One region of the Methylobacterium sp. 391_Methyba4 genome, then DNA from elsewhere that is predicted to be linked to it. Evidence: predicted binding sites of a transcription regulator. Region 1 holds the regulator's gene; each other region holds the start of a gene.

The links. The regulator LexA, encoded in region 1, represses DNA repair genes until DNA is damaged. The targets are predictions, from matches to a motif close to TGTTCNNNNTGTGTTCNG.
Region 2: dinB (DNA polymerase IV) is a predicted target of LexA. The motif match lies at 1,556-1,573, and genes of this name have one in related genera.
Region 3: P9K36_RS24330 (nucleoid-associated protein) is a predicted target of LexA. The motif match lies at 1,137-1,154, and genes of this name have one in related genera.
Region 4: parE (DNA topoisomerase IV subunit B) is a predicted target of LexA. The motif match lies at 1,759-1,776, and genes of this name have one in related genera.

What each region holds. Positions count from the first base shown of each region.
Region 1 is NZ_CP121475.1:2,572,434-2,575,773, forward strand. It holds gene P9K36_RS11935 (divalent metal cation transporter) at 1-303, opposite strand, end outside; gene P9K36_RS11940 (hypothetical protein) at 384-599, shown strand; gene P9K36_RS11945 (hypothetical protein) at 618-1,064, opposite strand; gene lexA (transcriptional repressor LexA) at 1,315-2,052, shown strand; gene P9K36_RS11955 (ComEC/Rec2 family competence protein) at 2,046-3,340, opposite strand, start outside.
Region 2 is NZ_CP121475.1:2,058,484-2,061,823, reverse strand. It holds gene P9K36_RS09605 (hypothetical protein) at 48-275, opposite strand; gene dinB (DNA polymerase IV) at 450-1,532, opposite strand; gene rimO (30S ribosomal protein S12 methylthiotransferase RimO) at 1,742-3,103, opposite strand.
Region 3 is NZ_CP121475.1:5,154,568-5,157,907, forward strand. It holds gene P9K36_RS24325 (AAA domain-containing protein) at 1-1,022, opposite strand, end outside; gene P9K36_RS24330 (nucleoid-associated protein) at 1,279-2,322, shown strand; gene P9K36_RS24335 (hypothetical protein) at 2,288-3,340, shown strand, end outside.
Region 4 is NZ_CP121475.1:1,351,738-1,355,077, forward strand. It holds gene parE (DNA topoisomerase IV subunit B) at 1-1,664, opposite strand, end outside; gene P9K36_RS06480 (hypothetical protein) at 2,024-2,212, shown strand; gene topA (type I DNA topoisomerase) at 2,393-3,340, opposite strand, start outside.

The DNA of each region.
Region 1 (3,340 bases):
GCCGATGCCGGCGACCACGAGGCCGCCGTACGAGATCCAGGCCCAGGCCGGCCCGTAGCGCTCCCGGATCAGCGCGCCGTGGCCGCGTCCGGTGGCGGTCCCGAGTCGCACCGTCAGCTCCTGGACGACGTACAGGATTGGCACCAGCAGGATCTGGAGGAGCAGGAGCGAATAGCCCCAGCGCGCCCCGCTCTGGGCCGCCGTGATGAGGCTTCCGACATCCGTATCGGCCAGCATCACCACGAGTCCGGGGCCTGCGGCCTTGAGGTAAGCGGACAGGCGAGGCAGGGAAGCGCTGGGCACGGCTCGGGAACAGTCCCGCGCACGGCCGGTTCCGGCGGGCGCCTGCGGCGTTTTCCCGGGGCAGGCGGGAGGGACATGTGATGGCGGAGAGCACGGATCGGGGCTCCGGCTGGAGCCTGCAGGCGACCGCCGTGCCCGACGGGGTGCGCCTGGAACTCGCCCTGGCCGACCTCGGCGGCGCGCCGGTCACCGCCGCGATCGTTCTCGACCGGGCGGAAGCCCGGGCCTTCGCCCGCGCCCTGCTCGCCGCCGCCGGCGACGCGGCGGAACGGACCTTCCCGAAGCCGGGCGCCTGACGGCGCGCCGCCGGTCGGTCAGCGGGCGAGACCGGGATTGCGGCCCGGCAGGCGGGGGACCACGGTGCCGCGCTTCTCGATCGGCGTGTCGCAGGCGTAGGCGAACTCGGTCTTCAGCGGATCGAACACGGTCTCGCCGGTGATCCGGCAATCCTCGCGCACGGTCTCGTCGAGATAGGCCCGGGCGGCGGTGCGGAAGCGCTTCACCCGGGTGGCGTTCGGCTCCGGATCGATCCGGGCCTCGCTCAGGTTGCAGCCGGTATATTCGCGCAGGGCGTTCGAGACGATCAGCATCCGGCGCATCTGCCGGTTGTCGTAGACCTCGTAGGGCTCCTTGCAGCCGATCGTCACCACCTGGGGGGTGAGCGCCACGTAGTTCCGCGAGATGTAGGAGAACCCGGTGGTGCAGCCGGCGAGGCCGAGGGCGGCGAGGCCGAGGGGCAGCAGAGCTGCGGGTCGTCGCATCCTCGTCATCCCAAGAGGGTCCCAGCCCGCGGCCCGGATCCGCCGCCTTCCCGGCGGGGCGCCGCGGTGCATTGAAACGGCTCCGCTTGCGCCGTCAATGCGTTTCTCGACCTTGCTCCCGCGAGCGCGGAGCGACGCGCCAAGCGTAGCGGTGCCGCCCTTGCGGAACACTTGCGGAACGTTTAACCTGTTCGTGATTTGTTTCAGAGACCGTCACGGGGCGGTCTGCCAAGCCGCGAGTCCCCCTTCGATGCTCACGCGCAAGCAGCTGGACCTCCTGCGTTTCATCCAGAGCCGGATGCAGGAATGCGGCGTCCCGCCGTCCTTCGACGAGATGAAGGACGCCCTCGACCTCAAGTCGAAATCCGGCATCCACCGGCTGATCACGGCCCTGGAGGAGCGCGGCTTCCTCCGGCGCCTGCCGAATCGGGCGCGCGCCATCGAGGTGATCCGCATTCCCGAGAGCCTGAGCCAGACGGTCCCATCTTCGGCCCCATCTTCGGCCCCGGCCGAGCCGCGCCGTTTCACCCCGAGCGTGGTCGAGGGCGGCAAGTCCAAGCAGCCGCCGGCCCCGGCCAGCACGCGGATGATCGATGACGCCGGTCGTGCCATTTCGATCCCGGTGATGGGCCGGATCGCCGCCGGTACGCCGGTCTCGGCGATCCAGAACCAAAGCCATGCCATCACCCTGTCGCCGGATTTCGTGGCCGGCGGCGAGCACTACGCCCTGGAGGTGCGCGGCGACTCGATGGTCGAGGCCGGCATCCTCGACGGCGACCTCGTGGTGATCCGCAAGCAGGACACGGCCAATACCGGCGACATCATCGTGGCGCTGATCGACGACGAGGAGGCGACGCTCAAGCGTCTGCGCCGCCGCGGCTCCTCGATCGCCCTGGAGGCCGCCAACCCGGCCTACGAGACGCGCGTCCTCGGGCCCGACCGGGTCCGGATCCAGGGCCGCCTCGTCAGCCTCGTCCGCCGCTACTGAAGCGGCTCGGCCGGCGCGTCGCCGGGGGCGAAGTCCCCGCCCGACGCATCGGTTTCCGGAGGCGTTGTCGCCCCGTCGTCAGAGGCGCGGGCCTCCGCGGAGGGCGCGGTGACCAATTGTGGCGGTCCCGGCCCGTGTCCCGAGCGTGGTCGCCAGGGCACGGCGCGGCCATCGGCCCGGGCGTGATGGGCGACGAAGCTCTCGCCATCGGACCTGAGGGCGACGGCGCCCTGGGCGGCCAGGACGCGCCGGTCGATCACCAGGGGGCCGGTGCAGGTCGGTGGGGCCACGAGGCCCGTGATCAGCACCGCGGCGCGGGCGCAATCCTCCGGGAAGGCCCGCCGGTCCCGGACCAGGGCGACCGCCCGTCCGTCCGGCAGGCGCGCGGTGCATCCGAGCCGATCACAGCGGCCGCTGCCCGATCGGACGATCAGTGCCCCGGCTCCCCGTCCGTCGCCGTCCGCCTTCAGCCATTGTTCGAGGACGAAGCCGGACGGGCTGCCGAGGGCCGCGAGCCGTCCGTCCGGCCCCCGCACCGCGGCCCCCGCACCCTGCCGATCGACATAGAGGTCGTAGCGGTCGGGTCGGGCCGCGACGACGAGTCCGAGCAGGATCGGCGGCACGGCGAGCCAGCGCAGGCGGGAGGCCGGTAACGTCGCGAGCAGCAGGCCCGCGGTCAGCAGGAACAGCGCCGCGGTGCCGAAGGCCGGTACGACCACGATGGCCCGCTCGAACCCGGCGATCCAATGGGAGACGGCGAGCATGCCCCCCACCGCCTGACCCATCAGCCACCAGATCGGGCGGTCGAGGGCGAAGGGATAGGCGAGGATCCCGATCACCGCGGAGGGCATCACCACGAGGGAGACGAGCGGCAGGGTCAGGGCGTTGCCGACGAGGCCGAAGGGCTGGATCGTCTGGAAATGGTAGGTGGCGAAGGGCGCGGTCGCGACCTGCGCCACCAGGGTCGTGGCCAGGGTCCCGGTGACCGCCGAGAGGCCGCTGCCGACGAGCCGACCGAGCCGGCCCGCCCCGGGGCGCACGAACAGCCGCCCGTCGATCAGCCGTGCGCAGGCGATCAGCCCGGCCACGGCGCCGAAGGACATCTGGAAGCTCGGGCCGAGCAGGCCCTCCGGCTCCCGGGCCAGGGCGATCAGCGCCGCGAGGGCGAGGTTGCGCATCGACAGGGCGGGCCGGTCCACCAGGATCGCGCCCAGCATGATCAGGGTCATGATCAGCGAGCGTTCGGCGGCGATGTCCCAGCCCGAAAAGGCGCAGTAGGCGGTGACGC
Region 2 (3,340 bases), 510 kb from region 1:
GCCGGCGTGACGGCACGCCCGGGCCGGCCCGGCCCGGGCGATCCCGGTCAGCGGCCGCGGGCCGGCGGCTTCGGCCGCTGGGGCGCCGGGCCGGTCGCGAACCCGGCGGATGGGCCGCTCGCCGGGACGTAGAGCTGGGCGGGGCTCGCGGTGTAGCCCAGGAGCTGCGCCGCGTTGGCGGCCCCGAAGGCGGCGGTGCCGTCGGCGCGGGCGGCGCCCACCGGGACGGTCAGCAGGAGCGCGGCGGACAGGGCCAGGACGGCGGGCTTCGACATGGGACGGACCCTTCGGTGCGCGCGGTCCCGGGGGATGCCGGTCCGCGCCGGATGGATCCCATGTGGGGGCGGCCGCGCGGGCCCGGCGTGCGCGACCACACGACGATCCCGCGTCGCATCAGCGCGGGCCGCGCGACGGCGCTCCGCGACAGGGCCCCGCGACGGGGCGCCCCGTCAGAGCGCCAGCCCGAGCTGGAGCGGCGCCTCGGGCGCGTCCTGCGCGAAGCCCGACAGCGACACCCCGATCAGCCGCGCGCTGCGCCGCAGGGGGAACAGGCCGGCGAGCAGGTCGAGGCCGATCCGCTCCAGCGCCGCCCGGTCGGCGACGGGGACGGACAGCGACTTCGCCCGGGTGACCTGGGCGAAATCCGAGAATTTCAGCTTCAGGGTCACGGTCCGGGCGCGCATGCCCTTGGCCTCGGCCCCCGCCCAGACCTTGTCGAACAGCGGCGCCAGCCGGGCGGCCAGGACCTCGAAGGCCGCCGTATCCTCCGAGAAGGTGGTCTCCGCCCCGATCGACTTGCGCACCCGGTGGGCGCGGACCGGCCGCTCGTCGATCCCCCGGGCGACCGCGTGGTAGTAGGCGCCCGCGGAGCCGAAGGTCTCGCGCAGGCGCTCCGGCGTCCAGGCGCGGAGATCCGCCCCGGTCTCGATCCCGAGCCGCTTCATCTTCGCCTCGGTGACCGGACCGACGCCGTGGAACCGGCCGATCGGCAGTTCGGCCACGAAGTCCGGCCCCATGGCGGGGGTGATGACGAACAGGGCGTTCGGCTTCCTGTGGTCGGACGCCACCTTGGCGAGGAACTTGTTGTACGAGACCCCGGCCGAGGCCACGAGCCCGGTGCGCTCCAGGATCTCGGCCCGGATCGCCTTCGCCACGGCCGTCGCCGTCGGCAGGCCCAGGAGGTTCTCGGTGACATCCAGATAGGCCTCGTCGAGGGCCACCGGCTCGATGAGCGGCGTGTGCCGGGCGAAGACCGCGCGGATCTCCTCCGAGACCGCCCGGTAGACCTCGAAGCGCGGCTTCACGAACAGCAGGTCCGGGCAGAGCCGCCGGGCCGTGGCCGACGGCATGGCCGAGCGCACGCCGAACTTGCGCGCCTCGTAGCTCGCCGCCGCCACGACGCCCCGCTCCCGCGAGCCGCCCACCGCCAGGGGCTTGCCGCGCAGGGACGGGTCGTCGCGCTGCTCCACGGAGGCGTAGAACGCGTCCATGTCGATGTGGATGATCTTGCGGAGCGCGACCTCCGGATCCATCGCCGCCTCGGAGATCCGCGGTGAGTTCCTGCTCTGTTCCAAAGACCGCGGTGGGCCGGCGGGGTCAAGCCGCGTCGGAGAGGGCTTCAACAGGAGTCCGGCCCGCGCCCGTCATCGCGAGCGCAGCGAAGCGACCCAGGACAACGCGACGTCGGTGAGCGCAGCCCCAGCTGGGTCGCTTCGCTGCGCTCGCGATGACGGGGACAGCCTTACGCCACGCTGCCGTAGAGGTCGTAGGCCTCGGCCCGGTCGATCTTCACGGTGACGATGTCGCCGACCCGCACCGGGCGCCGGAAGGCGGCGTGGACGGTGCCGTCGATCTCCGGCGCGTCGGCCTTGGACCGGCCCCGGGCGACCCCGCCCTCGACGGCATCGACGATGATCGGCAGCCGCTTGCCGACCTTGGCGCGCTGCAGCCGCAGCGCGATGCCGTTCTGCGTCTCCATGAACCGGCGCTTGCGCTCGGCCTTCACCGCCGGCGGCACGAGGTCGCCGAGCGCGTTGGCGGTGGCGCCCGCCACCGGCTCGTACTCGAAGCAGCCGACCCGATCGAGCTTGGCCTCCTGCAGCCAGGCCAGCAGCTCCTCGAACTCGGCCTCGGTCTCGCCGGGGAAGCCGACGATGAAGGTCGAGCGGATCGCGAGGTCCGGGCAGGTCTGCCGCCAGCTCCGGATCCGGTCGAGCTGGCGCTCCTGGTTGCCGGGCCGGCGCATGCGCTTGAGCACCGAGGGGCTCGCGTGCTGGAGCGGCATGTCGAGGTAGGGGAGCACCTTGCCCTCGGCCATCAGCGGGATGACCTCGTCCACGTGCGGGTAGGGGTAGACGTAGTGGAGCCGCACCCAGGCCCCGAGCTCGCCGAGCTCCTTGGCCAGGTCGTAGAACTTGGCCCGGACCTGCCGGTCGCGCCACGGGCTCTCGGCGTAGCGGATGTCGACGCCGTAGGCGCTGGTGTCCTGCGAGACGACGAGCAGCTCCTTCACGCCGGCCTTCACCAGCTTCTCGGCCTCGCGCAGCACGTCGGCGGCGGGGCGGCTCACGAGGTTCCCGCGCAGGGACGGGATGATGCAGAAGCTGCAGCGGTTGCTGCACCCCTCCGAGATCTTCAGGTAGGCGTAGTGGCGCGGGGTGAGCTTGATCCCCTGCGGCGGCACGAGGTCGAGGAACGGGTCGTGGGCCGGCGGCACCGCCTCGTGGACGGCGGCCACCACCGACTCGTAGGCCTGCGGCCCGGTCACCGCCAGGAGATCCGGATACTTCTCGCGGATCTCCTCCGGCTGCGCGCCCATGCAGCCGGTGACGATCACCCGGCCGTTCTCCGCCATGGCCTCGCCGATGGCCGAGAGCGACTCCGCCTTGGCCGAATCGAGGAAGCCGCAGGTGTTGACGATCACCACGTCGGCGCCGTCGTGCCGGCGGGCCAGCTCGTAGCCCTCGGCGCGCAGGTGGGTGAGGATCCGCTCGGAATCGACCAGCGCCTTCGGGCAGCCCAGCGACACGAACGAGATCTTGGGGGCCGTGATTTTGGATTCGGCTCCGGAAGCGGGGCCGCGGGGAGCAGGCGTGGCGGTCATGGCATTCGGGTCGGACAGGCCCGGCGCGGGCAACCGAGGATCGGTCGCCCGAAGCGCGAGGACGGGAATTCGGGATCGCGGTTCCTATACAAGCTCCCGCGCCGCCGCGCGAGACCGGCCGCCGCAGGGGTGACCGGACCGGCGCGCGCCGCTGACGCAGAACCGGAAACTTGGCTGTTTGACCAGGACTTTGCGCGCCTGCCCTGAAATCCCACATGAAGCCGCGGGGACGCGGTC
Region 3 (3,340 bases), 2.6 Mb from region 1:
CGGCGGTCGTAGATCTCCCAGTATCCGATGCCCTGTTCGGGTTCGTCGAACCTGGGGGCGAGCAGGACGTTCTCAATGTCCTCGCCCCGGTCCTTGAGCCAATGGTAGATGCGTCCCTCGCGGCCGGCGATCTCCATGCGGCCATCCAGGGTCTGGAACCGCGTATCGGGGCATTGGGTGAAGTCCCAGAGGCGCAGCGTACCGATGTTCTGCGGTGCGCCTTCTTCCCAGGTATCGTACTCCTTGTAGATCCCGGTCGGGTGCGGGAAGGCTAGTTCCTCCTTGGCAACGAAGCGCTGGAACCGGCGCTGGCCCGGTTTCAGCGGCGATCCCGCCCGCGCGTTGAAGAAACGCGTCAGCCGCTCCTTCCAGAACGGTTCCGTCAGGGGCTCCCTCAGGATCTCCTCGGCGATGTTGCCGAAAGCGTCGCGCTCGGCCTTGGGGGTCGAGAGCTTGGCCAGGAACTCGTCGGCGGTCAGGACTTTGGGGCGCTCGGTCTCGGCGATGCCGGAACGGTCTGCCTGACCGGTCAGCACGACAAGGCCGACGATGTTCGGTACGGCCTTCCTGCGCGTCTCGGGCCGCTTCCCAAGTGCATCCTTCAGTAGGGTGGACAGGTCGCGGGCGACCTCCGCGACCTTCTTAGCCGGTGACCGGCCGAGGTCGTTCTTGCCGAGGAACCACTTCTCGTCGGAGCTGATGATCCGGCCGTGCAGGTCCTTCAGGTCGACGAGGAACACGCGCCTGGTGCCCACGATGATGACGTCGATCTCGCGGGCGACCCCGAGACCGAGGATGAGGTCGAGGTTCGTGAAGGCGTACCAGTTGTGTGGCAAGGCTCGTTGCAGGAGCTCGATGCCCTTGACCTCCCGCGCGTGGATGCCTCGCCCGCAATTGGTGATGTGCATCTGGGTCCCGAAGGTGCTTCGGCGCTCCGTGGGCGGCAACCCCAGGGCGCAATCGGTGTCGGTCCAGCAACCGTAATATCTAAACGCCAGGTTGCTATGACGCGGGAGCCACACCCCCGGCCCGTCAAACCTAGGGATGGTTCGGTGATGGGTACCACATCCTCGATCCAGACCGGCACGAACGTCGCTTACGGCTTTCAGCAGCCATTGAATGCCGTGCGCCGCTATGAGAACATAAAAGGAACATGGCCGCGGTTGGGAAGCATGAATCCCTATCGCGAAAGTTGTGGCCGGTTACCAGATCCATGGGAAAACCCCGCCTTGAGGTTGTACGATGGGGTGCTGAGGTGCGGGGGAGCGGAAAGGCGTCATGGGTTTCCTGCAGGACGAAGAGAAGGATGCGCTGACGATCCGACGGATGATCTTCCACGTGGTTGGCAAGGACCTGGCCGAGCCGGTCCTGCTCCCGGAGATCACCCCTCTGCAGGAACCGGGCTTCTTCCTGGCACGGGTGAAATTAGCGCTGCGCGGCAACCTTTTCGCATTCCGGGACGGTGCCGCGGTCGAGGCGACTTTGAGAGGGCTCACGACCGGCGGGAACTTCGCCGAGGGCACGCAGGCGCTGGCGCGTGAGTTCCACCGCCTGCACCGTACAGGCACCAGCAACGGCGTCTTCCTCGTCTTCGAGTTGGCGACGGGACAGGACACGGTTTTCGCCCTGATCAAGTACGATCACGACGAGGTGGTGCATTACTCTCTAGGCAACCCCGGGGAGGAGGGGATGCCGCACCTCGAACGGTTGCAGAAGACCTTCGTCAAGAAGACCGAGGCCATGCAGAAGATCGCATTGGTGAGGCTCGACCCGGTGGCGGGCGGCCGCATCATGGTCCGCGACCGGAGCAAGCCGACGCACATATCGGAATACTTCGAGACGTTCCTCGACGCCCGGCGGGTCAACGCCCCGGACGAACTGAGCGGCAAGCTGGTCGATGCGCTGAGGGAAACCTTCAGGAAGCATAAGGACACGCTTCCGGAAAATGTCCGCGAGGGTGGCGTCAATCGCATCTACGAGACCCTGCGGCAGGGCGGCCACCGCTACGACCCAGAAGACCCCGAACCACTCTTCACGGCCGTTTTCGGGCGTCTCGCCGAGGATGCGCCGATACGTCGGACACTCGACCGCATGCTGCGCGAGCACGGGGTTTCAGAGGAGACGTTCGAGATCAACCCGGAGCGTGTTCGCAAGCCGAGCCGCCGGGTGATGGAGACGGCGGAGGGTACGGTGGTGCTCTACGACGAGGGACACCGACCGACGACCGAACGCATGGAGGACGGGCGCGAGCGCATCGAGATCGTCACGGCCGGGATCACGAGGGACGATGTCGACATCGATAAGCGTACACTCGGCCGTTGAGGCGAGCCGCTCGGCCCCCGACTTCACCGTCAACGAGGATGCCGGTCGCCTCGTCGTGACCGGGACGTTCTCGCCCGGTGCGCTCGTCGCCTGGCAGCGCGTCTTCGACGATGCCCCGGTTTGGCTTTCGGTCAGGTGTGTCGACGGCTCGCAGGACGAGGTGAACCCCGGCACTGTGCAGGTCGGCGAGCGCGTGCGCGTGACCTTGGCGTTCGTCCCGACGCCGGGGAGCACCCACCTGTTCACCGTCGAGGGATGGCGGTCGTTTCTCTTGGACGATGCGCGCGTCCGCAACTCGACGTCCGTCCGGCTGGCGTTCGCAGCCGCCGAGGACGTTTTCTCGACGCGCGCCTTTCCCGTGGACCGCTGGGTCGGCGAACCCGTGGCGTCGGAGCCGCCGGAGTCCTCCGAGCCGAGAACGGAAGTAGGTCCGCGCCGCGTGGTTCGCAGCCAATCCCCCGACCTCATGGCCCCGTCGCGGATCGAACCCTTCATCACGTCCGGGGAGCCCGCGCCCGGGCCTGCGTTCGCCGCTTGGCGCGAGGTGGCCGCCGCCATGATCGCACGCGCCCTGCCGAATGAGCTGTACCGCGACGGAACCGAGGGTTGGCTGATCCTGTCCGGCCAGCCCCCGCGCAAGCTCGTCCTAGGGTCCGGCACCGTGACCGATGTCGGGTTCCGGGCGCTTCTGTCCGCCGCGTCGTGGGTCTATCTCGAAGGCACCGACGTCGAGGTCCGGCACACGTTCCTCACCGCCGAACTCGCGCGGGAATGGACATTTGGCGAATCATTCAGGGACGGCTTGCCCACGCGACTGCCGCCCGCGCTTGATTCCGCCCGCCTTCTCTACAAGGCGCACCTCAGGAGCAGCAGCAAGGACACGCTCAAGGCGCTGGCCGACCTGCGCAAGACCCTCGCCGAAGAGGTGCAGAAACTGCTGCAGCAATCGCGGGACCTGTCGACCGCGGTCTGGCGGGACATCGCCGTGGCGGTGGGCGTGATGGTTGTACGCCTGGCG
Region 4 (3,340 bases), 1.2 Mb from region 1:
GCGCCGTCCACGTCGGCGTCCGTCATGATGATCACCTTGTCGTAGCGCAGGTCGGCCTCGCGGAAGGCCGCGCCGGTGCCGCAGCCGAGCGCCAGGGTGAGGTCGGAGATCAGCTGGTTGGCGCCGAGCTTGTCCCGGCTCGCCGAGGCGACGTTGAGGATCTTGCCGCGCAAGGGGAGGATCGCCTGGGTCGCCCGGTCGCGGGCCTGCTTGGCGGAGCCACCGGCCGAATCGCCCTCGACGATGAAGATCTCCGAGCCCGCGGTGCCGGCGGCCGAGCAATCGGCGAGCTTGCCGGGCAGGCGGAGCTTGCGGGTGGCGCTCTTGCGGGCGACCTCCTTCTCCTGGCGGCGGCGCAGGCGCTCCTCGGCCCGGTCGATCACCCAGTCGAGCAGCTTGTTGGCCTGGGCCGGGGAGGCGGCGAGCCAATGGTCGAAGGCGTCGCGCACCGCCGTCTCGACGATGCGCTGGGCCTCCACGGTGGCGAGCTTGTCCTTGGTCTGGCCCTGGAACTCGGGCTCGCGGATGAAGACCGAGAGCATGGACGCGCAGGTCGCCATGACGTCGTCGGTGGTCACCGCGGTCATGCGCTTGGCCTGGTTCACGCGCTCGGCGTGCTCGCGCAGGCCCCGGAGCAGGGCGACCCGCAGGCCGGCCTCGTGGGTGCCGCCCTCGGGCGTCGGGATGGTGTTGCAGTAGGAATGCGAGAACCCGTCCTCGGCGACCATCCAGGCCACCGCCCATTCCAGCGACCCGTGCGAGCCCGGCTTGGTGATCTTGCCGGAGAACATCGCGTCGGTGACCAGCTCCTTGCCGTCGATGTCGCGGGCGAGATAGTCGCGCAGGCCGTCGGGGAAGCGGTGCACGGCTTCCGCAGGTACGCCCTCCAGCCCCTCGAGGAGGGCGGGGGCGCAGCGCCAGCGGATCTCGACGCCGCCGAACAGGTAGGCCTTCGAACGCGCCATCTTGAACAGGCGGCGCGGGTCGAATTTCAGCGAGCCGAAGATCTGCGCGTCCGGGTGGAAGCGGACCCGGGTGCCGCGCCGGTTCTGCACCCGGCCGATCAGCTCCAGCGCGCCCTGCGCGTGGCCCCGCGAGAAGGTCTGGCGATACAGGGTCTGGTTGCGCGCCACCTCGACCTCGAGGAGGTCGGAGAGCGCGTTCACCACCGAGATGCCGACGCCGTGCAGGCCGCCCGAGGTCTCGTAGACCTTCGAGTCGAACTTACCGCCGGCATGCAGCGTGGTCATGATGACCTCGAGCGCCGACTTGCCGGGAAATTTCGGATGCGGGTCGACCGGGATGCCGCGGCCGTTGTCCGTGACCACGAGGGCACCGGTCTCCTCCAGCTCCACCTCGATGAAGCTGGCATGGCCGGCCACCGCCTCGTCCATGGAGTTGTCGATCACCTCGGCGAAGAGGTGGTGCAGCGCCCGCTCGTCGGTGCCGCCGATATACATGCCGGGGCGCCGCCGGACCGGCTCCAGCCCCTCCAGCACCTCGATGTCGGAGGCGGTGTAGCCGGAATCGGGCTCGGCCGCTGCGAGCGCCGTCACGGAGGCCGTGGCGTCCAGGCGCCGCCGCGGCTCCGGCGCGCGAGACGGGGCTGTCGAGGCGGCCGCCTTGCCGCCCGGTCCGAAAAGGTCGCGGGCCGGATCGCTCACGCGCGGCCTCCGCGGGCGCGGCGCATCGGCCGGCTCGGATTCGCGCAGACGGGTCTTGGGTCGTGGAGCATGCGCCTTCATCCCCGCATGATAGCGGAACAAAACGTAAACATCAAAACCGTTCGCCCCCAGGCGACGCGGCCGCACCATCGCATGCTGCGGCGCCGCGAGCGAGGGCCGGAACCGCCCCGACCCCCGAGGGGGCCAGGCGGCCCGTCATCACGACGTTGCACAACGATGGGTTAAGGCTTTCCCGTGACCAGCCTGTTCGACCTCCACAGGCCGCCGCCGGAACAGACCGGGACGATCGACGTTGACGGCGGAGATAAATCTTGACCGTGGTCAGGGAGCCGCAGCCCATGAGCGATGCCGCGATCGAGGCCCGCCGCCTCACGTTGATCCGCTTCGAGCACGCGGCCGGCGCCGCCTTCGGCTGCGACGACGACTCGGCCGGCGTGCCGCCCGGCCGGGCGCTCATGAATTCCACCACGATCGCGCTGGCGACCTTCGCGACGGCGCTCGCGGCAACCATCACCTACCTCGTCTGAACCGGGCGGCCGGACCCGGAAACCGGGACGTGCATCCCGTTCTCCGCGTCGGTCTGCTCCTGTCCCCCACCGCTGCCGGGAGAGCAGCGCAGGACCGCGTGCCCGCCCTGGACACGGACCGGCGCGGCTGACGCGCCTTGCACCCGGCGAGCGGGTGAAGGCCGCCTGGACCTGTCCGCGTCAGCCGGCGCCCGTCTTCTTGGCCGCGGTCTTCTTGGCGGCGGGCTTCTTCGCTGCCGTCTTCTTGGCCGCCGGCTTGGCGCCGCTCGCCGCGCGCGTCGCGGTCTTCCGGACAGCGCCCCGTTTCGCCGGCTTGCCGCCGCCCGAGGCGCGCTTGGCGTTGACCAGGGCGATCCCCTCGTCGAGCGTCAGCGCCTCGGCGCTCATGGTCTTCGGCAGCGTGGCATTCACCTCGCCGTCGGTGACGTAGGGGCCGTACTTGCCGGCCTTCACCACGAGGTCGCGCCCGCTCGCAGCGTCCGTGCCGAGCGGCCGGCCGGGATCGGCAGCCGGACGGCCGCGGCCGCCCCCCTGCTCCTTGGCGACGATCAGGTCGATGGCGCGGTTGCCGCCGATCTCCAGCACGTCGTCGTCCTTGCCGAGATTGGCGTAGGTCTTCCCATGCTGCACGTAGGGCCCGAACCGGCCGAGATTGGCCAGGATCGGCTCGCCGGTCTCGGGGTGGCGCGCCACCTCGCGGGGCAGCGCCAGCAGGGCCAGCGCCTTCTGCAGGTCGACCGCCGAGGGACTCAGCCCCTTCGGCAGGGAGGAACGCTTCGGCTTCTCCGCCCCCTTCTCGGTGGAGGCCTCACCGAGCTGCAGGAACGGCCCGAATCGGCCGTCGCGCAGCGTCACCGGCAGACCGGTGGCGGGATCGTCGCCCAGCACCCGGACGCCCGGCTGGCCGCCCTCGGCCGAGGAGCCGTCCCCCTCGCCCTCGACGCCCGAGGCTGAGAGCTGGCGGGTGTACTTGCACTCGGGATAGTTCGAGCAGCCGATGAAGGCGCCGAACTTGCCGAGCTTCAGCGACAATTGTCCGGTCCCGCAGACCGTGCAGGTGCGCGGGTTCGAGCCGTCGCCCTTGTCGGGGAAGATGTGCGGCCCGAGGAGGCCGTTCAGCGCCTCCAG